DNA from 4 places in the Paraliobacillus sediminis genome. Region 1 is predicted to be linked to each of the others. Evidence: riboswitches for the same ligand, from Rfam matches in the RefSeq annotation. Region 1 holds a riboswitch; each other region holds the start of a gene.
The links. A riboswitch is a leader RNA that binds a small molecule or an ion and turns the genes downstream of it on or off. The one in region 1 is predicted to bind cyclic di-GMP.

Region 2: linked by a shared signal. The riboswitch ahead of D2K60_RS17965 (competence type IV pilus major pilin ComGC) and the one ahead of D2K60_RS04245 (PTS fructose transporter subunit IIABC) in region 1 are both predicted to bind cyclic di-GMP.
Region 3: linked by a shared signal. The riboswitch ahead of D2K60_RS00565 (pectate lyase family protein) and the one ahead of D2K60_RS04245 (PTS fructose transporter subunit IIABC) in region 1 are both predicted to bind cyclic di-GMP.
Region 4: linked by a shared signal. The riboswitch ahead of D2K60_RS07680 (HD-GYP domain-containing protein) and the one ahead of D2K60_RS04245 (PTS fructose transporter subunit IIABC) in region 1 are both predicted to bind cyclic di-GMP.

What each region holds. Positions count from the first base shown of each region.
Region 1 covers NZ_QJSI01000001.1:984,006-992,117, forward strand. Annotated here, with positions in the region: gene D2K60_RS04240 (LCP family glycopolymer transferase) at 1-808, shown strand, start outside; gene D2K60_RS04245 (PTS fructose transporter subunit IIABC) at 859-2,739, opposite strand; cyclic di-GMP riboswitch class I at 3,220-3,300, opposite strand; gene D2K60_RS04250 (aspartyl-phosphate phosphatase Spo0E family protein) at 3,386-3,553, opposite strand; gene ppc (phosphoenolpyruvate carboxylase) at 3,878-6,634, opposite strand; partial or broken gene D2K60_RS04260 (FGGY family carbohydrate kinase) at 7,151-8,112, shown strand, end outside.
Region 2 covers NZ_QJSI01000003.1:1,018,644-1,026,755, forward strand. Annotated here, with positions in the region: gene pilO (type 4a pilus biogenesis protein PilO) at 1-562, opposite strand, end outside; gene D2K60_RS17950 (hypothetical protein) at 564-1,091, opposite strand; gene pilM (type IV pilus biogenesis protein PilM) at 1,133-2,074, opposite strand; gene D2K60_RS17960 (prepilin peptidase) at 2,088-2,843, opposite strand; gene D2K60_RS17965 (competence type IV pilus major pilin ComGC) at 2,906-3,235, opposite strand; cyclic di-GMP riboswitch class II at 3,291-3,371, opposite strand; gene D2K60_RS17970 (type II secretion system F family protein) at 3,425-4,627, opposite strand; gene D2K60_RS17975 (type IV pilus twitching motility protein PilT) at 4,661-5,701, opposite strand; gene D2K60_RS17980 (GspE/PulE family protein) at 5,712-7,337, opposite strand; gene D2K60_RS17985 (pilus assembly PilX N-terminal domain-containing protein) at 7,371-8,112, opposite strand, start outside.
Region 3 covers NZ_QJSI01000001.1:109,122-117,233, forward strand. Annotated here, with positions in the region: gene D2K60_RS00535 (mannose/fructose/sorbose PTS transporter subunit IIA) at 1-700, shown strand, start outside; gene D2K60_RS00540 (PTS mannose/fructose/sorbose transporter subunit IIC) at 737-1,537, shown strand; gene D2K60_RS00545 (PTS system mannose/fructose/sorbose family transporter subunit IID) at 1,568-2,467, shown strand; gene D2K60_RS00550 (oxidoreductase) at 2,670-3,686, shown strand; gene D2K60_RS00555 (MFS transporter) at 3,903-5,126, opposite strand; gene D2K60_RS00560 (ArsR/SmtB family transcription factor) at 5,139-6,188, opposite strand; cyclic di-GMP riboswitch class I at 6,422-6,510, shown strand; gene D2K60_RS00565 (pectate lyase family protein) at 6,767-8,112, shown strand, end outside.
Region 4 covers NZ_QJSI01000002.1:317,035-325,146, forward strand. Annotated here, with positions in the region: gene D2K60_RS07650 (class I SAM-dependent methyltransferase) at 137-694, opposite strand; gene D2K60_RS07655 (isochorismatase family protein) at 797-1,354, opposite strand; gene D2K60_RS07660 (GNAT family N-acetyltransferase) at 1,448-2,002, opposite strand; gene D2K60_RS07665 (LURP-one-related/scramblase family protein) at 2,136-2,330, opposite strand; gene D2K60_RS07670 (GNAT family N-acetyltransferase) at 2,778-3,359, opposite strand; gene D2K60_RS07675 (YpzI family protein) at 3,646-3,783, opposite strand; gene D2K60_RS07680 (HD-GYP domain-containing protein) at 3,842-4,825, opposite strand; cyclic di-GMP riboswitch class I at 4,961-5,056, opposite strand; gene D2K60_RS07685 (YwaF family protein) at 5,187-5,903, opposite strand; gene D2K60_RS07690 (alpha/beta hydrolase) at 5,968-6,750, opposite strand; gene D2K60_RS07695 (LURP-one-related/scramblase family protein) at 6,772-7,269, opposite strand; gene D2K60_RS07700 (FAD-dependent oxidoreductase) at 7,569-8,112, opposite strand, start outside.

The sequences.
Region 1 (8,112 bases):
AGATGGTCAAATTCATCAAGCTGTAGATACGATTGATACAGATATTGCCAAAGAGAAGATCGAAAATGAAGAGCAATTAAATGTTTTATTACTTGGAACGGATCAACGTGGAGATGATCCTGGTCGTTCGGATGCACTAATGGTCCTTTCGTTAAATCCAGCAGATGACAGTTTGCAAATTGTTAGTATTCCACGTGATACAAGAACGGAAATAATTGGCCGCGGTACGCAGGATAAGATTAATCATGCTTACGCCTTTGGTGGTGTAGATATGACAATCGATACAGTTGAGAATTTTCTTGATGTAGAATTAGATTATTATGTACGGATCAATATGGAAGGTTTAGAAGGTCTAGTTGATGCGGTTGGTGGAATTACTGTTCAAAATGAAATAGACTGGATAGATACAGGTTACTACGAAGAGGGCTATCATTATACGGAAGGTGAGTTAAACCTTAATGGTGCTGAAACAATGGGGTTTGTGCGTATGCGTAAGCAAGATCCAGATGGTGATTTTGGTCGAACAAAACGCCAACGAAAAGTTATAGAAGGCATTATTAACCAAGGAGCAAGTGTTGGATCTGTAACGAAGATTGGTGACATTCTTGATGTACTTGGTAACAATGTCGCTACCAACATGGACTTTAGTGATATGCAAGATCTATTCTTGAATTATAATAATACGAGACATAACGTTAGTAATTATATGATGCAAGGTAAAGGTACGACAATAGATGGTATCTATTACTTGAGTGTATCGGATGAAGAGATTACAAAAGTACATGATATGATTAAGAAAACTAATTAAATAGTAGACAAAAAGCGATGCGCCTAATGAAGGAGCATCGCTTTTTTACATTAAACTTTGTTTTTCTTTAGTATACCTAAGAGCATTGCTGTAACGACCGTACCTATCGCAATTGCCAGTAAGTAAAGGAGTGCACTTCCATCAACTAAACCAATAACAAAGATACCACCGTGTGGAGCAGGGATTCCAATGTTAAATGCCATTGATAACGCACCGGCTACAGCTGAACCAGCTACAGCAGCTGGAATGACGCGTGCTGGATCCGCCGCAGCGAATGGAATTGCACCTTCTGTAATAAAGGAAAGTCCCATAATAACATTGGTTCCACCAGTTTCACGTTCTTCTTTTGTGAATTTGTTTTTAAAGATAAATGTTGCTAAAGCAATTCCAAGTGGTGGAACCATACCACCAGCCATAATTGCCGCATGTGGTGTTAGAAAACCATCTGCAATCATTGCGATACCAAATGTATAAGCAGCCTTATTAACTGGACCACCCATATCAACTGCCATCATACCACCCAATACCAGACCGAGAATAACGGCATTGGTCGTACCCATTCCTTGTAACCAGCTACCAAGTGCTTCATTAAACCATGTTACTGGTGCATCGACTACAAAGAACATAATCATACCTGTTAAGAAAATACCGAATACAGGATAAAGTAAGATTGATTTAATTCCTTCAAGTGACTGTGGGAAATTTGTTAATAACTTTTTCAATAAAATAACAATGTAACCTGCAACAAAACCTGCAATTAAACCACCAAGGAAACCTGAGCCGCCTTGTGCTGCCATGAAACCACCAACCATACCGGGTGCGAGTCCTGGCCTATCGGCAATACTCATTGCAATAAAACCAGCTAATACAGGGATCATTAATCCAAAAGCATTTCCACCACCAATAGTGTTTAGTGCTTCAGCGAACTTATTGTAGCCATCTTCACCTGGTATATGTGCTTCAATTCCAAACAAGAAACCAAGTGCGATTAGAATTCCACCACCGACAACAAACGGTAACATATGAGAAACACCGTTCATTAAGTGTGTATAGAAAGAGTTTTGATTTGACTTTGTTGACTCATCTTTATCTTCACTGGCTTTTTCACCAGTTCCTTTGAAATTAGGAACTTTACCACTTAATGCTTTATCAATTAATTCTTGTGGTCGACGGATACCATCTGCTACAGGAACTTCTACAACAGGTTTTCCTTTAAAGCGATTCATATCGACTTTTGTATCAGCGGCAACAATGATACCATCAGCTGATTCAATATCGGCAGCAGTTAAAACATTTTTAGCGCCACCAGAACCTCTTGTTTCGACTTTGATGTTGACGCCCATTTCTTTTGCTTTGTTCTTTAAAGCATCAGCAGCCATAAATGTATGGGCAATACCTGTTGGACAAGCTGTAACGGCTAGAATTTTCTTTTGAGAGCTATCAGTAGACGAAGTAGATTCTTCATCTTCTAATCTTTCTTGCTCTTTATCATTAATAGCATTGAAAATAGTGTCTTTTGTTTCTGCTTCTAATAATGTCTTACGGAAATTTTCATCCATTAACATACTAGATAGACGTGCTAATGTTTCTAAATGCTCATTATTTGCACCTTCAGAAGCTGCAATCATAAAAAATAGATGACTTGGCTTTCCGTCTAAAGAATTATAATCAATGCCGTCTTTGCTGCGTCCAAAAGCGATAGCAGGTTCTTTCACTGCAGTAGTTTTAGCATGTGGGATTGCTATCCCGTCACCAATACCAGTTGTTGTATGTTCTTCTCTTTTTAGTATTTCTTGTTTAAATGTTTCTTTGTTTGCTAATTTTCCAGCACCATCTAATGTATTGACCAATTCATCAATAACACTAGCTTTTGAATCAGCCTTTAGATCTACTTGGATCGTATCTTTTTTGAGCAAATCCGTTATTTTCATTTTTTACCCTCCAGTTATGCGTATGTGTATTTTGAGAGGTTTTATAGAATTTTATACGTAATTTAAAATGCAGGAATAATTTCTATTATATAACAAGTAAGTCTTGATCGTTTAAAGCGTTTACATTATGATTCTAAACAAAATCCTATCAACCTCTTATTCACATCATAACCTAAGCATTTTCAAAAATCAATCATTTTCTTTCAATATCAGTCAATAATTATCATGTTTTCATTTTTATATGTTTTTTTGAAGTTAAATAATAAAGCACAAAAGGAGAGGGAGAGATGCTAAAATACGAATGAAGATCAATATCAGCGCCATGTGGACCTGTGTACTTCGGGGAGGCCAAATTATAAGTAGAGATACGAAAAGAGGCGTATCTACTTGTAGACACACCTCTTTTGTAATATGAACTGAATATACTATTTTTAAAATACAGCCTAATGCGTAATCCTGGCACTTTTTACTTTCATATGATTTGATAACTGGCAAGCGTAGTTTCCCGTAGCTCCTATAGTTTTGCGACACCATCTTTCAATGGCTGTGCCTTTGCTAATATAGAATGAGTTAAGTGAAAGGAGTAAAGTGGACGTATTAGTAGGAGAAATATGTCATTCATAGCAGTAAATGAATGATCATTGCCTTAAGCTAAACGGTTTTTGCCCGGTATTGAAATGAATTCATAGATTAGCTTATCTAGTTCCTGTGAAATCTCTACAATTTCTTTTTCATCCTTGGTTTTGCTATATTTCATATACATCTGAAGGCGTAATTGCTCTAGCCGTTCATTTTGTGCTTGTGAGTCCCCCACAATGACACCCCTATCATAGTGTTTTAGCTGTTTATTGTCTATCCTATTACATGTGAAGTTGATTTCTTGCACCACCTTTCAAGAGATTTTATTGTAGCATGTAAGTTGTATCACGCATCTAACTCTCGATTGTAATCTACTATAATTTTATACTGAATTCAATAGATTGTAAACAGAGGTAATTATTGTTTTTTTGTCGAAGGTTGTAGTGTTAGTCACTATATTGACATATTTGTTCACAAAATATAAAAGATATGACAATTTGTGTTTTATAAGAAAAAAATAAACTACTTCATCAGTTCGATGAAATAGTTTATTTAAAGATCAACCTGTATTTCGTAAACCAGCTGCAATACCATTAATTGTAAGTAAAACTTCTGTTAATAATTCATTCATTTCGTCAGAGTCTTCCTCAGCTTCACGAAGTTTGGTGATTAAGTTTACTTGAATCAAATTAAGTGGATCTACTAAAGGATTACGTAGTCTAACAGATTCTTTTATATTTGGTTTATGATCCATTAGCTCGTCTTGCTTCGAAATTTTTAATACCATAGATTTTGTTAACGTATATTCTTCTTTAATTTGATCAAAAATTCTAGCTTGAATTATTGGATCTTCAACCATTTTTGTGTACTCACTAGCAGTAGTTAGATCAGCTTTAGTAAGCGCCATTTGTAAGTTATTGACGGTTGCTTGGAAGAATGGCCATGTTTGATACATGTGTTGGAGCAGTTCAAGATCTCCTGTTTCTTCTATGAATTTGTTAATACCTGTACCTGCAGCATACCAAGCAGGAAGTAGTTGTCTACTTTGAGTCCAAGCAAATACCCAAGGAATAGCACGCAAGTCTTCAAATCGATTACTGCCTTTACGTTTCATCGGTCTTGAACCAATATTCAAAGCACCTAATTCATTTAAAGGTGTTGCTTGGTTAAAGTAAGTTAAGAAACCTTCATCTTTAAAGATTAGAGATTGATATTTTTCTAATGCATAGTCGGAAATTTTACCCATTGCACTTGATGCCTTAGTAGTGGGCATATCTTTCTGTTCTGGTATATCAGTAAAGCCTGCAATTGCAGTCATCATAGTAGTTGTTGCTTGCTCTAAACTACGATATGCGATATCAGTCAGTAAATAACGTGAAGATAAAACTTCACCTTGCTCTGTAATTTTCACACCATCTCCAAGCGTAACTGGTGGTTGTGATAATAGACTAGAGTAAAGTGGACCACCGCCACGACCCAATGAACCACCACGTCCATGGAAATACTTCAATTTCACACCATAATCAGCAGCGATAGAGTGAATTTCCTCTTGTGCTTTATATAGCTCCCAGTTTGCTGTTAGTGTCCCACCATCTTTACTACTATCAGAGTAGCCAAGCATGATCTCTTGTAAATCACCACGAACTTCTAAGTGTTTGCGATAAAGTGGAATATCTAATAAGTTTTTAATTATCTCTGGTCCATCCTTCAGATCATCAATTGTTTCTAGTAATGGTGCGACATGTAAACGACTCATTACTGATCCATCAGGATATACACGATATAGGCCAACTTCTTTTGCTAATACAAGTACTTCTAATAAGTCACTTACAGAAGCAGTCATACTAATTAAGTAAACTTCAATTGCGCGTTCACCAAAAGTGTCCTTAGCATCTTTTATTGTTCGGAACGTATTAATCATTTCTTGTGTTCCTTCAGAGAATTCATCGTAAACAGAAATAAGTGGACGTGGATCTTCTAATACTTTTATTAGTAAGTCCATTTTCTCTTTTTCTTCTAAATCCTTATACGAGGAAGTAATATTTACTTGACGTAAAATTTCTGTAAGGGTTGCTTCGTGTTCTCCACTATGATTACGAACATCAAGTGTAGCAAGGTGAAAACCAAACACTTCAACTTGGCGAATCACTTTACGTAATAGTTTTACAGGTGTGTTATTTGGATGATGTAAACTCAAACTGTCTTGCATTAAGTATAAATCATCGACTAATTCCTGAGCTGACTGATAGCCAAGTTCATGATCTTCTTCTGTATAAGTTAAACGTTTGAGCATAAGACCAAGTTTAATGCGATATACTTCGTCTTCTTTATGCCAACCATTATAATCTAACTCTTTTTGATCATGTTGGATTGACTTTTCTAACGCATCAGTAATAGTCACTTTTTGTGATGACTGACTAAGTAATTCTTTTAACTTGTCTATTGAATCTTTGTATTTACTTAGAACAAGTTCACGATGTGTTTGTAATGTTTTAAAAGTAGTTTCTGCTTTAACATTTGGATTCCCGTCACGATCTCCACCTATCCATGAACCGAAACGTAAAAACGATGGAACATGCCAACGTTTATTATATTTTTCATATAATAAATCTTCTAAATCTTGATGTAGTTGTGGTAACACGTCAAATAAAACTTTATCAAAGAAATATAGTCCATTTGAAACTTCTTTCATTACAGAAGGTTTTTTCTGACGAATTTCTGATGACTGCCAAAGGATTGTAATTTCATTTTCAATGGTTTCTTCGATTACTTTTTTAGAATAACGTGTACTTGAATAATCTGAAGCTTTTAATAAATCAGCAATACGTTGGTGAATTCTTAGCATTGTTCTTCTTGTCGCTTCTGTTGGATGTGCAGTTATTACAAGTTCTAGAGACAACTTGTCTAACAGTTCTCCAATTTTTTCTGGTGTTACATCATTTTCAAATAATGTATTTACACCTTCCTCAAGTGAACCAGGTTGAATAATTGTCTCATCCTGTGCCTGATAGTGTCTGCGGCGTCTACTTCGGTAGTTCTGTTCTGCGATATTAAAGAGGTGAAGATTTGTAGAGAAGGCACGAATCACATTCTGGCGTAATGGATGTTCAAGTTGATTAATTTCTTGTTTTATTTGTAGGTAAACACTAGAATCCTTTGTATCACGCAAGGATTTAGTTAGAGAACGAATTTTATTAACTTTTTCAAGTAATTCTTCACCACCTTCGTGGAATAAAACTTTATCGAGTATTTTATTTAAATATTCAACGTCTCGATGCAAAGATACGGTAGCTAGCTGATCGGTATTTGTTTGCATGTGTTCACTTCCTTTCGAAAATTTGGATGAAAATTGAGAATATTCACATATTTAAAATAGTGTGATTCGAGTTACACGGTTCTCTTATTCGATACCTAAATATATCATAACATGTTTGTTTGTATAAAATAACAGAAAAGTTTGTAACTTTTTCTTACAAATAACATACTAATCTTAATATTAGAGTGAAATAAGATAAAAATCAAATTTATGTTCATAATTTGTGATTGTTGAAAGTAGAACTTGTAAAAAAATATAGATAAAATTAGTACAAACATGTGTAAAAAAATCCAAAAAAACATTTATTTCAAAAAAACTATTGATAGCGTTTACATTATTGTGTATGATATAGAAGTAGCAAGCGAGCTGCATCCCTTCGCAAGTTTTGACCTGTACCTTTATTATTGTACAAATGCTTGATTTGTACAATAATAAAGGTACAGGTATTTTTTTGTTAAAATTAAAAAAATCAGCAATAAAAAATATAGAATTTTTCTAATTAAAGGGGTTCATATAATGGAAAAATATATAATGGCAATTGATCAGGGTACAACAAGTTCACAAACAAGGTGAATTGATAGCAATGGGACAAAGAGAATTCGAACAATTTTCCCGAAACCTGGGTGGGTTGAACATGATGCGAATGAAATTTGGACCTCTGTTCTAGCGTGTATGACTGATGTTATCCGTATAGCAGATATAGAAGCTAAACAAATAGAAGGAATAGGAATAACAAATCAACGAGAAACAACAGTTATATGGGATAAACATACAGGTAAGCCGATTCACAAAGCAATTGTTTGGCAGTCGCGTCAGAAGGAAGAATGTGACGGATTATTCCAACGCATCACGAACACTTTTATATAACATCTATGATTTGGACTGGGATGATTCATTATTGGAGATCCTCTCTGTACCAAAAAGTATGTTACCAGAAGTTCGTCCATCTTCAGAGGTTTATGGTAAAACGGTTTCCCATCACTTTTTTGGAGAAGAGATTCCAATTGCTGGTGCCGCAGGAGATCAACAGGCCGCATTATTTGGACAAGCCTGTTATGAACTAGGAATGGCTAAAAATACATATGGAACAGGTTGTTTTATGTTGATGCACACAGGAGAAAAGGCAGTAACGTCAAAACATTGTTTGTTAACTACATTAGCATGGGGAATTGATGGAAAGCTAGAATATGCCTTAGAGGGCAGTATCTTTGTCGCAGGCTCTGCTTTGCAGTGGTTACGTGACGGTTTAAGGATGTTAAAAGCCCCCGCTGATAGTGCGCGATACGCAAATCGTGTCGAGTCAACTGACGGCGTTTATTTTGTACCCGTTGAGAGACCTTATATTAATGAAACAACAGCGCTCGGTGTAGCTTATTTGGCCGGTTTAGCTGTTGGATATTGGCGAGATCGTGAAGAGATCGCAACACATTGGAAAAAAGGAAATACGTTTGAACCTAAAATGTCCGTGGAAAAACGTA
Region 2 (8,112 bases), on a different contig from region 1:
TTTGTAATGCAGTTAGAGTTGGATTGTAAAAGGTAGTTAAACCGATGGAGAGTTCAATACTCTCATCTTCTGTCTGAACAAATTCAATATTATTAATCTCCACGATGCGATCCATATTAGTCAACTCTGTTAAAAACTGATTCATTACATCATAATTTGTTGCTAGTACTTCCATTTGATAATTCATTTTTGTAAGTTCAGATGTAGCATCTGTATCCTGATCACTAGCTACTTGATCTTCACTATTCGTCAACAAGGTTATTGTACTGTTCGTTTTATTCTTAATTTCTTCAACGTTCAAAATCAGTTGATTAATTGCCTTATCTATCGGTAATTGCCTTTGTAAATTCAATGAATTAGCAACATCATCTTCAACCTCTTGTTTACTTACATCTGCATTTTTGATCAATTGATCCTGTTCTTCAAGTTCTTCTTGTAAGTATCTTACTTCCTGTTGACTAGGATAAATAAATTGATAATAAGATAAAAAGGCAATTATAATAACTAGTAACACTACACCAATCGACATTAATGAATAGATACGTGACCATTTAAATATCATTTTAATCAGCCTCTTCCACTAAATAATCTGCATTAATCCCAAAATTAAAAGTTGCAACATAGTAATCATCCATTTTTTCTAAATTTATTAAATTTAAATTCTCAGCATATGTCGATTCGTTAATATTTTGACTGAAGTTGGCAGCTTGCGATAACGCACTTAAATGAATACCTATCGTTATACCATTTGTAATAGAAAATGAATAGTTCTCAATATACGTATCGTTTGGCAAATTGGCACGGACATCGTCTAATAAAAATAAAGACGGATAAATAGCAGTTTCTAATTGCTTAATTTGCATTTGCAAGGTCTGTTTTTGTTGTTCTACCATGTTAAGCGTATTAATTTCAGCTATAATCTCTGTATTATCTATTTTTTCTTGTTGTAAAGAATCATACTTGTTCTCAATATTTGTATGGAAAAGAAAGAGACTAATACTAATAAGAAGCAGACTGAACATAAATATAGCAATTAGTAGATATAGGGCCGTATTTACTTTCCTTTTTTCAACAAAATTTATTTCTACCATATGGTTAGTCCCCTTACCATGAAGTTTAATTGGTTTTTTCTTTACTTTCTTAGTGTCAATCCATATACAGTTGCATACTCTGCTGGTAAATCGTTCGGAAATGCAATGGTTTTGACTGGTAAATTAAATCGTGAAGTCAATAATTCATTTATTGACTTTTGTCCTGGAAAATCACCGATTAATAATAAATCAGAAACTTGAGCATCGCCTGACATAATAGAATATTGATAGAAATCCATAAAACGTTCTATCGTTACGAACTGTTCATCGACCAGTTCTCTCCATATATTTTCATCAGCTTGCATCGAATCTTCAAAAACCTCATTATTCAAGACCACATCATAACTATTCAAATGAATATGGCGATTAAAGATCGGCTTCTGGTTATTAAAAACAGTTAAAACTAAATCCGTTTTATACCACTGGATCATAAGCAGATGTTCATCTTTATTTGCAAGGTCCAAATTATAATAAGTCCGATATGCTGACAGAAAAGATAGATCAGCAACTATCAGTTTTACATTCGCTTGCTCAAACACCTCTATGTAAGCTTTTAAGCGTTCATTTGGATATGCAAATAAAAGGATTTTATTCGTTTGTTCTTCTTCTGTAATAACTTCAAAATCTATAACTGGATTTTGAAAAGGAAGACGAATACTACCATCTAATTCTAATTCGATATATTTTTTCACTTCATCTTTAGTTAATTGTTTAGGTACAGATTCTTCTCGCATCGTAACGAAAGCATCCGGGACGCAAAATGTAAGGTGCTTATTCTTCCATTTTTTATCTTTAACTAGATTTTTAAAGATAGTAGTTAATCTTTTTTGATCTAAAATTCTACCATCCTCAACAACGCCTTGTTCCAATGGTATTTCTCCATAGTCACTAGCAGCTGTAACGTTTTTTTTAGATGAAACAAGATATCGAATCATCGTATCATTTATGGCGATGTTTATTCTATCTTTATTAAGTAGATTCATTTGTGTTCATCCTTTAAAAAAATGATGTAATATACCAATTGATTATGTAATTACCAAAATAATAAGTAGTTAATGCAGCCAGACAAATAGAAGGGCCAAATGGTACCGGACTTTTACGGTTAATTTTTTTAGTAGCCAATAATAGTAATGTTATAAGTGTACCGAAAATAGTAGCTAGAAAAAATGTCAGCAGGATTCCTTTATATCCTAACACAATTCCTAGGATAGTGAATAACTTCATATCACCCGCGCCCATCCCGCCTTTACTAACCAGAATGATAAGTGTTAATAATAAAAATCCCACCGCTGCACCAACCAATGAAGACCACCATGGTTCTAACGGATCTATGATACGTAAGATAATTAAAAACGGTAGGAAAAATAATAAGATTTTGTTAGGTATTAGCATATATGTGATGTCTGAAACAACAATAATTACACATAAAGAAGTGAGTAAAACTGCCATTACTAACTCCAGTTGAAAACCAAAAAAATAATAGCTAAAACTGAAAAGGAAAGCTGTAGATAATTCTATTGTAGGGTAAAGAGGAGAAATCTTTTCTTTACAGTTTCTGCATTTACCAGCTTGAAACAGATACGAAATAATCGGAATCAACTCATACCAATGCAATGTCTTATCACAACGGGGGCAATAAGAACGATCAGATTCTAAAAAGTTGTCATTTGGTATACGTAAACCAACAACATTGTAGAATGAACCAAATACACTTCCAAAAACAAAAAAAATAACGATATAATAGACTTCCATATTTTTTATCTCCTAATTATGTATAAAAGACCCCTTTGAAAAGGGGTCTTTTTAAATTATTATTACGGGGTGTATTCATATTGATTCGTATCTGTATCAAAAGAGACTGTACCCTCTGGTAGTTCATCATTATCCTCAAGATAACCAAGTCCTACAAGATCATCTGCATCCATACCATCAGTGAATTCATCTTGTACATCTGCTAATCTTGCTGCATCAAGTATCAATTCAATTTGTGCCTCATCAGCATCCTCTTCTGCATCACCAATAATATTCCCAATTGCAGGAACGGCAATTGCTACAATAATACCCAAGATAACAATAACTGCTAAAAGCTCTACTAATGTAAAACCTTTCTCATTGCGTAACATTTTCTTCATTCTAGTTAACATTTTATTATTCCTCCTCATTTAATTTTTTTGATAAAAAAAGACTCACAGCATAAAAAATGGTGTCAGCCGGTTGCACTACTAGCTCAAGTTTATCCAAGTGCCCAGTTACAGATAAACCCTCATCGCTTCTACTATTCGTTTTATACTAATAGTTCTATTATACTATACTTTTGTAACCTGTCTACACTTTTAGATGTTTTCAAATAAACTAAACATAGGTATTACGATCGCTAAAACAATTGCGCCTACTATTACTGCTAAAAATATAATCATTACCGGTTCAATGAGCGACTTAAACTTCTCTGATGACTCATCTAACTCTTGTTCATAAAAGTCAGAAACTTTTTTCAACATCGCATCAATGGAACCTGTTCGCTCTCCTACAACAATCATTTGCGTAATTAATTTAGGGAAGACCCAATGTTTTTCCATCGGTGTTGCTAATGACTCTCCCTTTTCAAGTGAATCCCTACTTTCACGCAAAACGCGTTTGATCACTTTATTATCTATAACACGTTCCGTTATTGTAACAGCTTGTAAGATTGGTACAGAACTATTTAACAATGAACTCAATGTTTGTGTCATTCTAGCAAGTAAAGACTTTTGAATAAACATACCGAATATTGGAATACGAAGTTTTACGACATCAAATAAATAAGAAATGTTTGGTCTTCGATTTAATAATCTAATAGTCACACCCAATACTAGTACTAGTAACATCATAACCCACCAATAAGCTTGAACAATATCACTAATACTTAATATTGCTGCCGTATATGGTGGTATTTCTTGGTCGAAAGATAGGAACATGTCCGTGAAAATCGGTACAATAAATGCAAGTAAAAAAATAGTGATAAATACGGCAACAATTCCAACCACAATTGGATATGTTAACGCAGTTATGATCTTTTGCTTTAACTGGTACTGTTTTTCATAATAGGTAGCCATCCGATCAAGAATTTCATCTAAATTACCACTAACTTCTCCAGCATGGATCATACTAATTAATAATTCAGGGAAAAGACGTGGGAATTCTGCTAAGGCATCAGATAGTCCTATTCCTTCTTCTAGATCGCTTTGAATTTGTTGTAGCGCTTTTTTAAGTGGCTTACTATGTGTTTGTTCTTCTAAAATAGACGTCGTTTCTACTAATGTTATACCGGCATCTATTAACGTCGAAAATTGACGCAGAAAAATAACAAAGTCCTTATTCTTTATTGGATTACCAATATAAATATCTTTGTATAAAAGTGAGTTTAATTCATTTATCTCAAATAAAATGAGTCCTTGAGACTTTAATTGCTTAATAGCTTCTTTTTCATTCTCACTACTAATCTTGCCTTTTTTTATCTTACCATCGACAGTTTTTGCTTTATACGCATAATAGTTCATAGATTTCCACCTCTTCCCCCATCATAACTTGTACTAAAAAGTCATATCTTTTAAATAGGGAGCCGCATGTTTTTGCGTTATTATCCCTTGTTGCAACATACGTTTAATATCCATTGTCATGGTATGCATACCATACTCTTTAGAAGTTTGCATGGTGTTAGGGATCTGATGCATTTTTTCTGATCGAATTAAATTTTTCACTGCAGGTGTGTTGATTAATATTTCGGTTGCTGCTGCCCGTCCTATTCCTTTTGCCAAAGGAAACAAACGTTGGGATACAATGGCTTCCAGCACATTAGCAAGTTGAATTCTTATTTGACTCTTTTGATGGGCAGGAAAAACATCAATAATCCGATCCATCGTTGAGGACGCATCAGTTGTGTGTAGCGTACCTAGAACTAAATGGCCGGTTTCTGCAGCAGTTATTGCTGTAGAAATTGTTTCTAAGTCGCGCATCTCACCCACTAGTATTACATCTGGATCTTGACGCAAACACGCACGTAATCCTTTTTGAAAACTACTTGTATCGAATCCTACTTCTCTTTGATCAATAATACATTTGTTATGCTGGTATAGATATTCGATCGGATCCTCTAAAGTAATAATATGTCTGTTCATTGTTTTGTTCATGTAATCAATCATTGCTGCTAAAGAAGTGCTTTTACCACTTCCAGTTGGACCTGTAACTAATACTAAACCTTGCGGGAGCCCTGCTATCTCCTTTAATACGTTAGGTAAATCTAATTCTTCAATTGATGGAATCGTAGTTGGAATTGTCCGGATAGCTAATGAGATACAATTTCGCTGAAAGAAAATATTCATCCGAAAGCGTGATACACCAGCAATTCCATGCGATAAATCTAGTTCTCTTTCTTCTACTAATTTAGACCACATATCTTCAGTGAGAATCGATTTAGCCATTTGCTCTGTATCAGTTGGTTCTAATCTATTCTGTCCATGAAGTTGTAACCGACCGTCCACACGAAAAATTGGTTGTGAACCAACAGTTAAATGAACATCTGACGCTTTTTTATGAAATGCTATTGTTAATAATTCTTCTAGTCTATTTTCCATGCTTCCTCACCTACTCTTCCGTTGCCACGCGTAATACTTCATCAAATGTAGTAATACCCTGTTGAACTTTTAATAGACCATCCATTAGCAAAAAGCGCATGCCACTTTGCTTCACATATTCTTTAATATCCGTCATATCAGATTGATTCATCATCATTTTTTTCACTTTATCATCAATTACTAAAAGCTCATGAATTGCTGATCTACCACGGTAACCCGTTGATCTACAACTATCACAACCAACACCTTCGACCACTTCGGTTAAATCTATATGATGACGTTCAAATATTTCCTTTTCCATTTTAGTCACTGGTCGTGTCTGTTTACAATCCACGCAAACTTTCTTAACTAAACGTTGGGCCATTACGGCTGATAAAGCGGAAACGACAAGATAAGGTTCAACATCCATATCAAATAAACGTGGAATCGCTGCAATCGCACTGTTTGTGTGTAATGTACTAAAAACTAAGTGCCCAGTTAATGCTGAACGTATTGCTATTTCAGCTGTTTCACGGTCACGAATTTCTCCAATCATAATAATATTTGGATCTTGACGTAAAATCGAACGTAGGCCTTTGGCAAAAGTAAGACCTACCGCATTATTTACTTGAACCTGATTGATACCTTCTAATTGATATTCAACTGGGTCTTCTATCGTAATAATGTTAACATCTTCCTGATTCAATTCATTTATTGATCCATAAAGTGTCGTTGTTTTTCCAGAACCTGTTGGACCTGTTAATAAAATTAGCCCTGAAGGTTGTTCAATTATCTTTTGATACTTATCTAGGGTATCTTTTGAAAAATCTAGTTCTGTCAATGTTTTGAAAATATTACTTAAATCTAAAATACGAATAACAATTTTTTCACCAAAAACTGTTGGTAAAGTTGAAATCCGTAAATCGACTGGCTTCGCATCAATGATCAAACGTATTCTTCCATCTTGTGGTAAGCGTGTATCCGTTATATTTAATTCCGATAAGATTTTTACACGAGCAATTAAAGCATTTTGTAATCGTTTTGGTATAGTTTTCTCTGTTCGTAACATACCATCAACTCTATATCGAATCATGACCTTTGATTCAGAAGGATCAATATGTACATCACTCGCTTTTAACGTTACACCTGTTTGTAATATTTGATCTAATATCCGAATGGCAGGCGCTTCTTCATTCTCAGCTGCTTCTTCTGTATACGCGTCTTCCATATCATAATATTTATTTATTGCTTGTAAAATATCATCTTTTGTTGCAATTACAGGTTTGATCGTAAACCCTGTTGATAGCTCTAAATCATCAATTGCGTAATAATCAAGTGGGTCATTCATCGCAACAGTTAATATATTCTCTTGTTGCTGAATAGGTAACAACGTATTTTCACGTGCTGTTTCTTTTCGAACAAGATCCATTAAACCTTCATCAATTGGAAAACGATATAAAGAAACGCTGGGGATTTTCAAATGTACTTCTAATACTTCTAATAATTGTTTTTCCGTAATATAGCCTTGTTCAACAAGTGCATCCCCAAGTTTTTGTTTCGATTTTTTTTGAGCTATTGCATCAATTATCTGTTGTTCGGTAATTAGACCATTTTCTTTTAGAACGTCACCAAGTTTGCGTTTATTCCGAATCGCCATCTGACCCCTCTTTTCATAACAATGATTAAAACCCTAGTTTAATTCTACTGTAGGCTGCTTTTCAATTAAGTCGTCCGTTGATGGCGAACTGCTAGATCCAAAAGGGAAGTCATCAAAATTAACTTTTTTATAAGTTAAAGAGCCACCTGATCCAACTGATAGTCTATTCGCTATAACAGTTCCTCTAAACTTACCACCGTCTACAATATCAACAGTTGCATATGGAGCCAATAACAAGGTGTTGTTTTCATATCCACCATTTACTTTGACATAATCCCCGCCCGTTAAAAGATGACCTTGTATTCCTCCTGAACTAGTAGTATAAATATCAGCATCTTCAGCAAATAAAGATCCTATAACTTTATCTTCACTCAGATCTACCTCTTTATTAGTTCCTTTCAAATATATTGTTAATTGATCAATAGTTCCGTCTATATTTAGTTTCGCATTATTATTTTTATGAAAGTTAATTGTCTCTTTAACATATATTGTAACCTTACCTCCACCAGTAATTTTAATTTCTCCCTGTTCAATGGATAACTCATCTAGTACAATTTCTCTATTTTCCCCATTTGTATCAATTTCTAATGTATTATTACCTGTAATGTGCAACTTTTTTAATGAAATGTTTTTATCAAGATTCAATACATATTCATTTGTTGCTTGATATATTGTCAATGTACCACTTTTTATTACATCATGGTTAGATCCCCACCTTTCTATTTGTTCATCAGGCATAACTTCAAAAACTGGATATACAGGGAAATTATTAATA
Region 3 (8,112 bases), 870 kb from region 1:
TGGGGTGAACTTAGCAATGGTAATCGAATCTTACGCTTCACGCTTATCTATGAACACTGCGCATGAAGTTGCTGCACATATTTTAGGTACGGCTAGAGAGGCGGTTCGAGTACAACCTGAAGAATTAGAGCCAGCAGCTTCTGCTGAAACTGCTACCGGACCATCAACTAATGGTGCTCCTGGTAAATTTGAATACGTGTTAGCGCGTATCGATTCTCGTTTGCTTCATGGACAGGTGGCGACTGCGTGGACAAGAAATACATTGCCCACACGTATTATCATTGTATCTGATACCGTGGCTAAGGATGAACTTCGTAAGAAATTGATCCAACAGGCTGCTCCTTCAGGCGTAAAGGCTCACGTTGTTCCTATTGCCAAAATGATCGAGCTTGCTAAAGATGATCAACATTTTGGTGGACAGCGCGCATTACTTCTTTTCGAAAACCCACAAGATGTACTTAGATCAGTTGAAGGTGGCGTTCCATTAGATACGATTAATGTTGGCTCAATGTCACACTCAATTGGTAAAGTTCAACCGAATAAGGTATTGGCCTTTAGTCAAGATGATGTCGATACTTTTGCTAAATTAAAAGAATTTGGTGTGGAATTCGATGTGCGCAAAGTACCGAATGATTCGCAAGCAAGAATGGATGACATTCTTAAAAGAGCGCAAGCAGAGTTAAACAAACAGCAATCTTAATTATTAGATAAAAAAGGAGGAAAAATAATCATGGATTTGACGATGATTCAAATAATATTAGTTGTTATCGTAGCATTTGTGGCTGGTATTGAAGGGATTTTAGATGAATTCCACTTCCACCAACCAATCATTGCTTGTACATTAATCGGCCTAGTGACAGGAACCTTAGTCCCATGCCTTATCTTAGGTGGTACGTTGCAATTGATTGCTCTAGGTTGGGCAAATATTGGAGCGGCTGTGGCACCTGATGCTGCGTTGGCATCCGTTGCGTCTGCAATTATTTTAGTTTTAAGTGGTCGAGGTGAAGCGGGTGTTGATTCAGCAATTGCGATTGCGATTCCACTTGCAGTTGCAGGTTTACTATTAACAATTTTTGTTCGTACAATTGCAACAGCATTAGTACATTTCATGGATGCAGCAGCTAAAGAAGGCGATTTCAGGAAAATAGAATTCTGGCATATGGTTGCTATCTGCCTACAAGGGTTACGTATTGCAATCCCAGCGGCATTAATCATTGCGATTGGTGCAGAGCCTGTTAGAAATTTACTTGAAGCGATGCCAGATTGGTTAACAGGCGGTATGGCAGTAGGTGGAGGAATGGTCGTAGCAGTTGGTTTTGCTATGGTTATCAACATGATGGCAACAAAAGAAGTATGGCCTTTCTTTGCAATTGGTTTCGTATTAGCAACGGTTTCTTCTATTACACTAGTAGGACTTGGTGGTATCGGTGTAGCACTTGCACTTATTTATATAACACTTACGAAACAAGGTGGATCAGGTAATGGTGGAAACGGAAACACTGGTGATCCATTAGGCAATATCATTGAAGACTATTAAAAAGGAGGAGGACATAAATTGGCACAAGAAATGAAATTAACTAAAAGAGATCGCATCGCTATTTGGTGGCGTTCAACTTTCATTCAAGGTTCTTGGAACTATGAACGTATGCAAAACGGTGGTTGGGCATTTGCAATGATTCCCGCAATCAAACGATTATATCAAACAAAAGAAGATCGTGCTGCTGCACTAGAACGTCATTTAGAGTTTTTTAATACGCATCCATATGTAGCATCACCTATTCTTGGTGTGACTTTAGCACTTGAAGAAGAACGTTCAAATGGTGCACCAGTTGACGACAAAGCAATCCAAGGGGTTAAAGTCGGTATGATGGGTCCATTGGCTGGTATTGGAGATCCAGTTTTCTGGTTCACGATTAAACCAATTATCGGTGCATTAGCGGCTTCTCTAGCGTTGACCGGTAATATACTTGGCCCAATTCTTTACTTCGTTTTATGGAATCTTCTTCGTATGGGATTCATGTGGTACTCACAAGAACTTGGTTACAAAGCTGGTTCTAAAATTACGGAAGATCTATCTGGTGGAATACTCCAAGATATAACGAAAGGCGCCTCGATACTGGGTATGTTCATTCTTGGTGCCTTAGTTAACCGCTGGGTAGCTGTATCATTTGCACCAACTGTATCTAGCGTTCCATTGGATGAAGGTGCCTATATTGATTGGGCAAACTTACCTTCTGGTGCGGAAGGAATTAGGACTGCATTGGAACAGCAAGCTGCTGGTCTGTCGTTAAGCCAAGATAAAGTAACGACTTTACAAGATAACTTAGACAGTTTAATTCCAGGTTTATCTGGTTTGTTGCTTACCATTCTTTGCATGTGGCTACTTAGAAAGAAAATTTCTCCAATAACAATGATTCTTGGATTGTTCGTTGTTGGTATTATTTTCCACGTAATCGGCTTAATGTAATAGGGTAGACGCTTACTTAGTTGTATTCAATGAATGAGTGTTAGCTATATAAATTGAGAAGTACCTCCTAACATGATAAATTAGTCATTAGGAGGTGCTTTTTCATATGGCTGAATGGAAGCAAATAATGAAAACCTTTCAGTTATGGTAAAAGCAGAGCTTAAGTTTTAACAGTATTAATTACATATATCAGGAGGGTATTATGCTAACTATTGGTTATATTGGAAATGGGAAAAGCACGAACAGATATCATCTACCGTTCGTACTGCAACGAGACAATATCAAGGTGAAAACAATTTATCGGAGAAATCCTGCTCATGATGATTGGGATAAAATTGCAGGAGTAAATTATACTTCTGACTTAGATGAGTTATTAAATGACAAGGACATTCAACTTATTGTAGTTTGCACCAGACATGACAGCCATTATGAATATGCAAAACAAGTATTAGAACATAATAAAAACTGTTTGGTTGAAAAGCCTTTTATGGAAACCTCAGAACAGGCAAAAGAAATATTTGCATTGGCAAAAGAGAAAAGTCTAATTGTTCAATCCTATCAAAATAGACGTTTTGATAGTGATTTTCTAACTGTGCAAAAAGTCATTGAAGAAGGAAAGATCGGGGACTTGCTTGAAGTAGAAATGCATTATGACTATTATCGCCCGTACGTACCCGAATCTGTTCATTCGTTTATTCCAGCTTTTTCATTTTTATATGAACATGGCTGTCATACACTAGATCAAGTCGTCAGCTATTTTGGCAAGCCAGATTCTACACATTACGATGTCAAACAACTATTAGGACCGGGAAGAATGAATGATTATTTTGATCTAGATTTATATTATGGCAGGTTAAAAGTATCTGTGAAATCCAGTTATTTTAGATTAAAAGAAAGACCTAGCTTTGTTGTTTATGGCACCAAGGGTTGTTTTGTGAAAGAAACGAAAGATCGTCAAGAAGAACATTTAAAGTTATTTTACATGCCTGATAACAAGGATTTTGGCGTAGATAGACTAGAACATTATGGTGTACTGACATATATTGATGAAGAAGGTACCACCCATGAAGAAAAAGTGAAATCGGTAAATGGTGATTATGGGATAGTGTATGATGATTTATATGAAGCCATTATAAATGGTAAAGATAAAATGATTACGGATGAACAGACACTATTGCAAATGGAGATATTAGAGACTGGTGTTAAAGACTTAAAGTAAAGGTGAACGATGATTCTGTTGTAGTGGGAAGAATAGGGTTTAATGGCTTACTTATATAGTAAGCCTTTTTATTTTCTGTAATAACTTTTGACCTTAGGATAGCTATAAGATGTAACGTTTTGAAGAAAAAAATACATCAAAGTCATTCTTGGCAAAGGGATGGTGTTATGTGCGAGAGATGATGAAGAATTTGCGAAGCTAACTCTAACATAATTTTTAATTATATTTCAGTGAACGATGTAGATAGAATACAGAAGCGAAAGTTGATACAGTACCTCCTAATATTATTGTGAAATTGGTTCCAAATTCATTTGCTAACAGACCAGCTAGAAACGCTGCTAAAGGCATAAGAATCCATGTCATAAAACGACTCGTAGCTTGTACACGTCCTAATAAATGATCAGGAGTTAATGTCTGCCTTATTGTAACAATACAAGGATTCATCAATGAGGCAGCAAACGTTCCTAAAGCATTAAATATAATTAACAAAAAATATGTAGATGCTATGCCAAATAAAACGATCGAAACTCCACCAATAAAAGAAGATACAAATAAGATACGACGGTATGAGTACCTTTTACTTAACGAATTTGTAACTAATGCGCCGGCTATTGCTCCAATTCCACCAATCGATATCAGTATACCGGTCTGTTCTACTGTTAAATTAATCGTATCGGTTAAATGAAATATAATCATGGTTAAAAACAAGGTTGTACCAAAGATTGAAGCTAACATTGCTACATTTGTAAAAAGTATTGGCTTTGTTTGAATAACAAATTGGAAACCTTCTTTAATATCTATCCAAAATGACCTTTTCTTATTAAGCTTTTGAGGTTCTTGTTTTAAATTGATGCTTAAAATCGCAAAAAATGCTACTAGAAAACTAAAGCTATTAAGTAATAGCGCATAGCCTGGATTATAAAAACTAATAATCAAGCCACCTAGCCCTGGTGCGACTAATACAGCAGTATTGAATAAACCTGTGTTTATAGAATTTACTGCTTGCAAGTCACCTTTACGTACCAATCTTGGAATGGAAGCAAACTGAGCAGTGTTATACACTTGACTTAATAGCCCTATAATAAAAGCGCCACTATATAAGAACCAAATTTCTAATAAGTCAAAAATAAATAATACCCCAATTAGACCAACAATAATAGATCTTGCCATATCACATAGTAATAATAAATATTTTCTATTATAACGATCTGCTAATATCCCAGTAAGTGGTTGAAATAAAATTGGTAAACGCTCAAGTGCTGCAACCAGTCCCATACTCAATGGAGAACCTGTTATAGCCAAGACCATAAGGGGAATAGCAATCAAATAAATTTGGTCACCGCAAAAAGATATGACATTTCCACTAATAAAACGGAAAACAGAATAATTGTGCTTGAATTCAGGTACTTCATGGACACTTCTTTTTAATGGCTCTACCATCACCTGCTCTCCTTATCTTGGACCTAAATATTGTTCCATTTCTTTTGGCAATGACTTTATTGCATTTTGCTTCAAACAATATTTTGCATTTACTATCTCTACTAACCTAGCGGACCTTAGGATTTTAAGGTGATGATGAACCGTAGATTTCGCCATTTCTAGTTCATCTGTAATTTCTTGTAATGTTAAATCATTTTTATATAATAATTTGACCATGCGGAGTCTAACCTCATCGCCCAGAGCTTTATAGCTTAGAACTAGAAAGTTGTTAGGAATATGCGAATTATTCGGGAAAATACTTTCATTTGCTATTGGATAGTAGAAAACTTTGGTGCCTTCTATATCAGCTTCAATATTCCATGGCCTATATACATATTGAGGGATTAGCAAGACTCTACCGATACTAGGCTCTGGTAAATAGATAATCCCACCAGTTGCCCATTCTATCAACTCCTCGGGAGACATTCCTTTAGACTTTTGAATTTTAGATTCATAATCCATCTTTAAATATGTAGTAATCTCTTCTGGATTTTCATTATTTATAACTTCATCGAACCAGCCTTCCATAACAGCGATTAGATGCTTCTTTAAATAGGTTGCATTCACATCACAAATAAATTTGATGTAAGTTGGAAAAAACGGATTGTCCTTTGTTAATGTCATTAATTCGGTTACTGCAGCGCATTGTCCGATTGATGCCTTTTTCCTTGTTTTCTCATACTTCTGGCCAATGAAAGGTAGACAAATGTACTTTAAATCTGTTTCAGATAGCTCTTTAATATATAAAACGAAATGCTTTATTTCAGTAAATTTTTCCTGATGAAGCAACTGTAATAAAGACTTCCAAGTGTTTTTCTCTTCCACGATGTTTAGTTGAGTTAATAATTCTTCCGTAATATTGCTCTTAACTTGTTTCCAATATTCTGCTGGCTTCTCTAAAGTTTTAATTAAAGGACTGTTTGTAACAGCAGCAATCCCCAATGCACATTCCCAAAGTAGCGAATATTCTAAATGCACTTCATAGGTCTCTCTTTTTCTACTTGTAGTATTTAAAACATCCATTTAAGCACCTCTTTTCTAATATAAAGTTATTCTAAAGTATTATCGCACTAAATTCAATATTTTTAGAATTATTAATTCAAATATTTTAGAATGAAAGAAAAATCCTCAATAAAAGCAGCTCAATATATTTATTAATAGAAATACTATACTATATTTCCAAAAAATAGTACTATCTAATTATTTACTTATTATAGAAAAATTTGTTAAAGTAAATTATACCAAGAAAAACATATTATTATATTTGGCAAACCTATTGAAAAATAGGGACGCAAAGCTACGAATCTAAGGTAAAGTAATTTTCTATGATCGTCGGGTTGCACATAATAATGACTATAGTTATTTAAACGAATGACTTGTGTTGTTTTTGTAATGCAACCTAATGACAAGAAATCGTTAGGTTTTTTGCTCTGTCGAGATGGTTTTGAAAATTGCACTTACTATGAAAGGAGAACTTAGGTTTTCGTTTAAGGAGGTGAATGGACAAGGTCTACTTATTAAGGCAGAAGTTAAGTCATATGAAAAATGCAGTCATGGTGGCAAGCTCAGGGTTTAAAAATTTAAACATTGGAGGAATTTTAATGAAGAATGTAATTACAAAGGTATTTACTCGTTTTTTATTGTATTCTTTTATACTATCGTTAGTGACAGTCGGATTCGCAAATCAGACAGTACACGCTGCAAGTCTAACTATATCTAACAGTGGGGCTTGGTTTGAAACTGCATATGTAGAGTGGTCACCTATAAGTAATACAGAAGGATATAATGTATATGTTAAACCTGCAAGTGCTCCAGATTCTCAATATGAACAAATTGACAATGATTTAATTCGTAACTACGCTTCTTATTGGAGAGCTGACGCCGTAGGTCTTGCAGCTGGAGACTATGTAATGAAAGTGGACGGGTTACTTAAAGACGGCTCTAAGGTAAGCGCTTACACTAATGAACTTTCCGTACAGGAACATGACAGATCTGGATTTGCCTTTGCAGGTAACTCACAATATGGCACAGGTTCAGGTGCTTATAATGAAGATGGAACACTTAAGGATGGAGCTCAAATTATTTATGTAACAGCAGAGACTGCTAAAACAGTTACGCATGATGTGATAATGAATAGCTCGGGTGATGTACAGACGGGTGTTGGAATAGGCGAAATTATGTCATTAAGAAAAAAGGGATATGATAAAACGCCACTTGCAATCAGATTGATTGGAAAAATTACAGATGACGATATGAGTGGACAACTGAATAGTAATGGTTATCTTGAATTGAAAGGTAATACAAGTTATGCAGAAACGAATATTACTTTAGAAGGTATTGGTGAAGATACGTATGCCTATGGATGGGGAATACTTGTAAGATATACTGGTAATCTAGAAATCAGAAACGTAGGCGTAGCGTTATTTCCTGACGATGCTATTTCACTTGATACAGGTAATATGAATGTTTGGATCCATCATAATGATCTTTTCTATGGAACTGCTGGATCTGATTCTGATCAAGCAAAAGGTGATGGTTCAACTGATCTGAAAAAAGGATCCACTTATATTACATTCTCCCATAATCATTATTGGGATGCTGGGAAAGCTTCGTTATGTGGTTTAAGTGAATCTACAGAGTTCTTTGTAACATATCATCATAACTGGTTTGATCATTCAGACTCTCGTCATCCACGAATAAGAGTAGCATCAGTGCACGTGTATAATAACTTTTTTGATGGCATATCAAAATATGGCGTTGGAACGACAACAGGTAGTTCAGCGTTTATAGAATCCAATTATTTTAGAAATGCAAAATATCCTATGATGAGTTCGTTACAAGGAACTGATATGTTAGGAAATGGAACGTTCTCTGGCGAAGATGGAGGTATGATCAAAGCATACAATAATACAATTGTTGATGCTGCGAGTCTAATTTATGCAAATTC
Region 4 (8,112 bases), on a different contig from region 1:
AATTTGAGTTTTATAGAGGTAATTCACTAGACTAGATAGACTCATTGGTTCTCTACTTTAAGTGTACATCCTCACAGTTTGTGTTGCCTTGTACTTTTATTCAAAAGAGATTTGATAATTAAGAATTAACTTGTCATCAAGGCTTAACAGCATCTATTATAAGTGAAACAAAACCCAGCGTACCATTTTTATTTCGATGGTCAAAACGCTTTGAACGGTATATGTATCCGTTCTTTTCTTCCCAATTGATAAAGTGAAAATCACCGTTCTCATCACAATACTCCAAAAGCGTAACTTTAAAACCAGCCTCTTCAAACATAGAACTTAGTGTCTTATAATTATATAAACTCTTATGGCTTGATGCTGGATGGTTTTTAGGTCCAGGTCCTCCTACCTTTACTATATCCTGATAATCCTTATCAAGGAAAAAACCATCAGGAACAGCACAACGTATGTAACCGCCAGGCTTTAAATATGCATAACAAATCATTGCAGCTTCTATTCCTTCTTGATAAGTTAAGTGTTCCCAAACATGCTCGGCTAAAATTGCTTCAAGCGAACGAGGAGAAAACGTATTCTGCCAGTCTTCACTTCTTAATAAATTCAGTTCATTTTCTTGAGTTTGAATCCATCCAGGATTGTTATCGTGTTCCCCTGCACCAATAACAACCTTAAGATTTTCATTAAATACCATGTGACACCAGCCTATTCTCAAAATGGTAGTCTTGCTTTTTGATTTTACAACTTATTAAAAAGGATTCTTTCACAAATTCATATTAAGAATTTGATTTTAATTTTATCGATAGGAATTATGTGTCGGAGTGAACAAGTCTTCTTCTGTATTTCTTACAATTGAAAAATTCTCAACATTGTAGTGTCCATGAAGTGTTTCGTTATGATGTTTGATGATTTGTTCAGCACTTAAAACAGCACTGTCTGTTGTTGTATGTCCATCCCCGACTAACGTGACATCCAATCGATTAATAGTGGCTGTTCTGACTGCACTATCAATACAATGTTCGGTTGCACAACCCATTACAACAACATGTTCAATTGCTTGAGCATTCAAGTGGTTTAGAAGTCCTGTACCATGAAACGCATTCGTTGCAAGTTTATCGAAGAACTTTGCATCCTTAGGCTTATTAATTGCTTCATGAACTTGAAAACCTTTGCCTTTACCACCTGCGACCTCTAAGTCTCTTACAAAAACAATCGGAACTTTTAAGTTACTAGCTTTTTCGATCACTAAATTGATATTTGTAATAAGTTGTTCTTTTTGGAAAACAGCACTTTCTTCTTGATTCCCTTCAATTAATTCTTGTTGCGCATCAATGATTAATAAAATTTGATTCACATGATTTCCCACTTTCATATTTTAAGAAACGTTTAATTTAAATAGACTTGTACCTCTTGAATTTTTTTTACGAAATTAAACAATGAAAAATAGTTAATCCCATCCATCTTTAAATCTCGCCATCAAGATGGTGTTGTAATAGATCCCGTCAGAAAGTAGTTTATCTCTTTTTAAGATACCTTCAATCTCAAAGCCGAATTTTTGATAAAGTTTAATTGCTCGACTGTTTCCTTCCATCACACGTAGATTGATTTTTTTGATATTATTGTTGTCTGCCCATGTTATTGATTGCTTTAATAGATTTTTCCCAATTTGATACGCCCAAAATTCTTTTAGTACACAGAGCCCAAATGTGACATTATGATTAAATCTATGTAATGGATTCCCTTGACATCTTGAATATCCGATAATTCGATTATTAACTGTGGCAACTAAAAATAGATTTCTAGCATTTTCATTATCTATTTTAATAATCTTTTCAAAACTAGTAATATCTAAGTATCCTTCTCCTCTTATTCTGTCAAGATTTTCTGTTTCTCCATCAATTTGCAGCCGTAAATCTGATAAAGCTTTGGCATCTTTAGTTGTTGGAGATTTAATCGTGTATGTTAGTTCATTTACAGCGAAATTTTCTTCAGTGATTTTCATAATTTAACCTGAACTCGCTTTCTAAATTTGATATTGCTACCCGATCGCGCTCTTTTAATACTTTATAACTACGAAATGGATCTGCTGACGTGTAAAGTTTATTGGTATGACTCTTACAAAAGACAAAGTCGCCTTATTTCTCACGTTTAAAGTAAAAATGAGAAGCACTTAAGAATCCAATTATAGAAAGAAATGTGATTATTAAGATTGGAATGAAAAGAAAACTACCTTTTATAACATACTTATCTCGTTCAACTTCATCCTTTGCATTTATAGTGAAATTTCCACCCGAGATAAATATTTTCTGTTTAAGATATACTTTATTCATAGAATCCTCCTATTCATACTTGTTTATAAACATTTCCAAAAGTAATACTCAAGTTACTGGTCTGATATGCCATTAAATTAGTCACCGCATCAGCACCTGAAAAATAAGTAAAAGGATTAAGGATTAAGATGGATGATGGAGTGTAACGTTTCTAATGATTTAAATGCCATTGACGACCCTATAAGGTCTCTTAGCTAGCGCAGGATCTACCTAAGCAGTATTACGCTTAGCAAAAAAAATCAATAGAAAAAGTACCTTTACTTTTTTGGTGTGTTATTTTTATTGTTCTTTTTGGATTGGAGTGCTTTATCATATTCTTCGTATTTATAGTAAAAATGAGAAGCGCTTAAGTAGCCGATTATTAAAAGAATTGTGACTGTTAAGATTATAAACCAATTAATAATTCCACCACCTTTAAAATAATTATTGGCAATTCATTTTCTAATTTTAGTAATTACCTAATATACCTTCTAGTTTTTTCTTAACTAATTCCCAATCATTCTCAATAACACTGTAAAACACAGAATTCCGGTAGGTTTTATCCTCGCGTATCATATGATTTCTTAATATGCCTTCCTTTACTCCACCGATTTTTTCTATCGCTTTTTGTGATCTAATATTTCTTTCATCGGTTTTAAATTGAACTCGTATTAGTTTCAAGGTTTCAAAGCAAAATTTTAATAACAAGTATTTACATTCTATATTCACATGTGTTCCCCATACAGTTGGAGAGTACCAAGTCCAACCGATTTCCAAACTTTTATTAGGATGCGAGATGTTCAAAAATCGTGTAGAACCTACAATTTTATTCGAATTACAAAGTATAACAACAAAGGGGAACTCTCTTCCGCTATTTTTATTTTCTAATGCATCTTCAACAAAGAACTTCATATCATTTTCGGTTTGTATTGTTATGGGTAAATGACCCCATATCATTGGATCGTTCCCAATGCCATATAACCCCTGTATATGATGCTTTTCCATTGGTACAATTCGTACTTTCTCGCCAACTAATTCATCAAACACAATTTTTAATCCTCCCTGAATCAAAGCTTATACTTACATTCCCAGTATAGGAACTGTTCAGATCAGAAACTTGAATAATTAAGTTAGAAAAACCATTCCAATAATTCTGTTTTAACTCTTAAATTCATCTATTCTCGTTTGTCTTAAGAACTATCGATCATAATAATCATTTTAACATAAATATCCAATAAATCGTTTTTTTATTTCGTTTCTTATACAACAAAAAGCACTTTTCTGTAATAAGAAAAGTGCTTTGAAATCTATTATGTTTCGACGTTGTTATGTTTTCTTATTTCCCATCATTCAGTTTTCTGCCTTCTTCAGGACTAGACATTTTTGTTGCTCCCGCTTTACCTAGATCTTGATCTCGATCGGATTCAACACGGCCACTTTCTCTTAATTTCTTTTCTTGACGGTCTTTTCCCACTTTAAACACCTCCTTACGATAAGATGAGTTGTTTAAAGGGAATTTATTCAAAGTTTATCTATACAGCGGATTCAAATGGTTTTATCATAAAAGTGGGATTATCTATTAAATCTATCACTTTTTCGTTTGAAAGCATCTTTATCATCGGTCGATGGAAATGTTTATTTATTTCAGTAACAATTGCCGGTTGATTATGATTAATTAGTACTTTCGTTCCTGGTGGATAAGTCGCGACTGATTGACTAAAAGCAGTTACAATTTTGTACGAATAGATATGATCTGACGTAGCCATGATTGCCTCCATAGCATCATGAGGTGGAACTTTTTCTTTTACTATCAAATTATCGTATCGGTTCGCTACGGCACAAATTTGAGCGATTTCTAAAAAGTCATTATCCTTTATTTGTCGTGGAAAACCTTTTCCGTCTAATGTTTCGTGATGTTGATAAGCAATATGTGCTGATACAATACTAAACTGACTAATATTTCGCAAAAATTGGAACCCCAAATCAGGATGTTTCTTCTCATCTGCATCTATTGCTTTACCGATATCGTGTAGCAATGAGCCAATTGCTAAATCCCTAAGTTTTAGATCGTTATAGCCCATTTCTTTAGCTGTTAATAAAGCAAGGATTGTTACGTTAACCGCATGTGCATAAGGCTGCAATTCCTTTGTCATTGTTCCCGATGGAATAAGTATAAGTGTTGGTCTATGTTTTACTTCTTTAAGCAATATACCTGCAACTTGCTGAATGGGTTTTAATTCAGGTGTCTTTTTATTCATCGCATATTCATAAAAAGTTTTAACTGCTTGAATTGCATCCGTCCATGTAGGCATATCAAGCATATCTTCAATTGTAATCCCTTTGGATACTTCATCCTCTATAAAAAGAAAGTTAATGCCCATATTCTCTAGTCTAGATTGTATTTTAGGATCGATTGTTCGACCAGTTGCGAGTAATATACGTTTGTTCGAATCATAAATTGGTTTAGCAAGTATCATACTTTTGTTGTCATACTCTGAGATATTAATTAGTCTCATGTTTACACCTCATTTTTATAATCTATAAATACTAATTAATATAGACCTATTCCCATAACTATTAGCTATTCGATAAAAGCGTATAAAAAAAAGCTATCACAAATAAATGCATAGCCAAAATAAAGGTTCATGTAATTTGGTGGTCTGGCAATCAATAGTTCGGCTATTAAGCCGTACCTTAGACCCATGACTTTGCGTCCTATTTTTTCAAATAGTTTGCCTTTTTCGTGATATTCTATTTAATTACTGTCTTTTATTGATACTTTAGTACTATTTTAAGAATAGCGTATTTATGATTATATTTCAACATATTTCGACATTTATTTAAATAGTAACAGGTGCATGTTGCTTACAATAACATTCAAATCTTTTTTGAACTAAATTTAATTTCAACTAGATATAAAAGAAAAAATAATGTGAAGGCAACAACTTCAAACGATAAAATATACCATGGATACGGTCCTAAAAAGTCAATTATACTTACATTGCTAGGCTTTCTTGATAAGAACATATAGTTTGAGCCTATGATTTGATTGATGATAAATACAAATCCAGCTATTATATTAAGCGTGACAAATGCTTTCATAACGGATTTAATAGTAGGTTTAAATCCTTCAATCCATATCATATAAAAACAGGATAGTATGATGGCTATGTGGACGAAGAAAAATTGAAAGAATCGCAAATGTGGGATACCGAAAAAAAGTTCTGGAGTGATTACGGCAATAAATGCCCCGATCATACTCACAAAAAAAGCTACTTCGAATACCTTATAACTCCTTGTCAGTAACATAACAGCACATAAATATAAGGAGATTGAACACAATTGCAACGGTAAATTGATGATCAGATCCCACTTATCATGAAGTAGATACCATAATTGAAAGAAAATTTCTCCAACTATTAAAACACCAAGTAAAGTATACTTGACATGTTTCTTATACTTTTCTTTTATGTTATCTCTGTAAAAATACATCCATCCTATCAAAACAAATGTTAACAGCATCATACTAATATGGGAAAGAGAAAACAATTGAAATGGATAATCTATCTGATTAAAACGAAATAACTCACCCATTTTATAATCTCCTCCCTCTAAAAAATGCATTATCCGAATCTATTTGAAATAATATTTAAAAATTTTAAAATCCTCTTTTTCTTAGCCACATTTCACAGGCGGAGGTCCACCATTTAACATCTTCCAATTCATCCGCAAGTCCAAGTCCGTGTCTTCCACTCTCAAAAACATGTAATGCATGAGGAACTTTATTCTTACTTAACGCACTAGATAGCTGGAGACTGTTCTCTACTGGAACGGCATCATCATCTGCCGTATGCCATATAAAAGCAGGTGGTGTATCAGCTTTTACATGATTTTCAATAGACATCAAATCTACTAAAGAATCAGCAGGATCTTCACCTAGTAAAGCCTTTTTACTTCCTTCATGGGTGAATTCACCCATTGAAATAACTGGATAACAAAGTACCATTAGGCTAGGGCGACTACTGTGACGCTCAATTGCATCATCGGCATTAGGATTACCCGTATCATAATGCATCCCTGCTGTCGCTGCCAAATGCCCACCTGCAGAAAAACCTAATATACCAATTCGCTCAGGGTCTATATTCCACTCTGTTGCATAATGACTTACAGTGCGAATAGCACGTTTAGCGTCTTTTAAAGGTGTCGGATGTTGATGAGGAGCTACACGGTAATGTAATACAATTGCTGCTATGCCAATTTCATTGAGCCATTCTGCAATTGGTGATCCTTCGTGTTCTGCACGATGTGTATACCCACCACCTGGACATACGATAATAAGGGGTGTTGGTCTATCTTGGTTCAACAAATAAGGTGTAAAACTAGGAACATCTTCATCTATTGCATTTAACTTTCGTTCTACATCGTATAGTGATAATAGCATTTCTCCTGCCTCCGTTATAATCTAATTACCCGCACTTGCTGCTGCGGAATTTTCTTCTTGTTTGACAAAATCAATCGCGATAACTAATGAGATAATAATATGTTCTAGTGACTCGTCTTTAACGCCCACCTCATAGCTATCGCCCCAAGTAAACCATTTTTCGTTTACTTGACCTACTACTTCACCATGGCTGACTACTTCAAATTTTTTGTCCCACCAGTCACCATGCACTTCAATACCTCGACCTTCTATCTGATAGCGTGATTTAAAAAAAGAAAACTCCTTTTTGATGGTAACTACCTCTTCGCCATTAACCTCAACGAAAAATGTAGGTAAAAAACTAAATACCTTTTTTGTTATCGTACCAATTTCATTATCAGATGTGTCTTTGATTGTAAAAGTCTTTGGAATGGAAAGAAAACTACCTTTTATCAGATACTTATCTTGTTCAAATTCGTTCTTTACAGTGAAATTTCCGCCCAAACTAAATACTTTCTGCTTGATATACAGCTTGCTCATATAATCCTCCTCCCATAATAGTTATGAAGCATCCTATTATATAGTCTTTATACGATATGTTTCATTTCATAGTTCATTGCTAATTTTCTGCTGCAATGTTAATGAATTTTTCACCTAGAAAACCATTATTACTTCTTTCGACAAGAAAGGTTAAATTCCTTCTAAACTAGTAAGAAACTTTTGTTATTCTCAAAACATCAAAGGAATCTCCTATTTTTAATCTACTAATTTAACACAAAAAAGTAGGAAGACAACAATCATCTCCCTACTTTCATTCTAACAGTGCGATACCAAGATTATTATAATCCCTTTTTAAAACTCTGGTAATTCTTATTTCCACCAGAAAGGTTAAATACGTCTTTAAAGCCACTATTTCGTAATACGTTTTGCGCTGCATTACCTGTGACACCCTTATTACAATATGTTACTGTTGGCAAGTTTGGGTCTAGGTCTTTAGCTTCTGAGCGTAATTTTGCTAAAGGAATATTGATTGCTCCATCTACGTGACCTGTTTCGTATTGCTTTGGTGATCGTGTGTCAATAATTTGAAGTGATTCCCCGTCATCTGTTCTAGCAATTATTTCTTGTGGCGTGATCAATTTATTTTTCTTATCGATAGCATTTTGTAGTGCCATTCCTGTGTACATAACAGGGTCTTTCGTTGTACTAAATGGTGGTGCATATGCTAAATCTAAGTGGAATAGATCACCCGCTGTTGCTTTAAAAGAAATTGCTGTTACAAATACGTCGAGTCGCTTATCGACACCATCTTGTCCAACGATTTGCACACCTAAAATGCGGCTTGTCTCTCTATCGGCAATTGCCTTAATGACTAATTCTTTT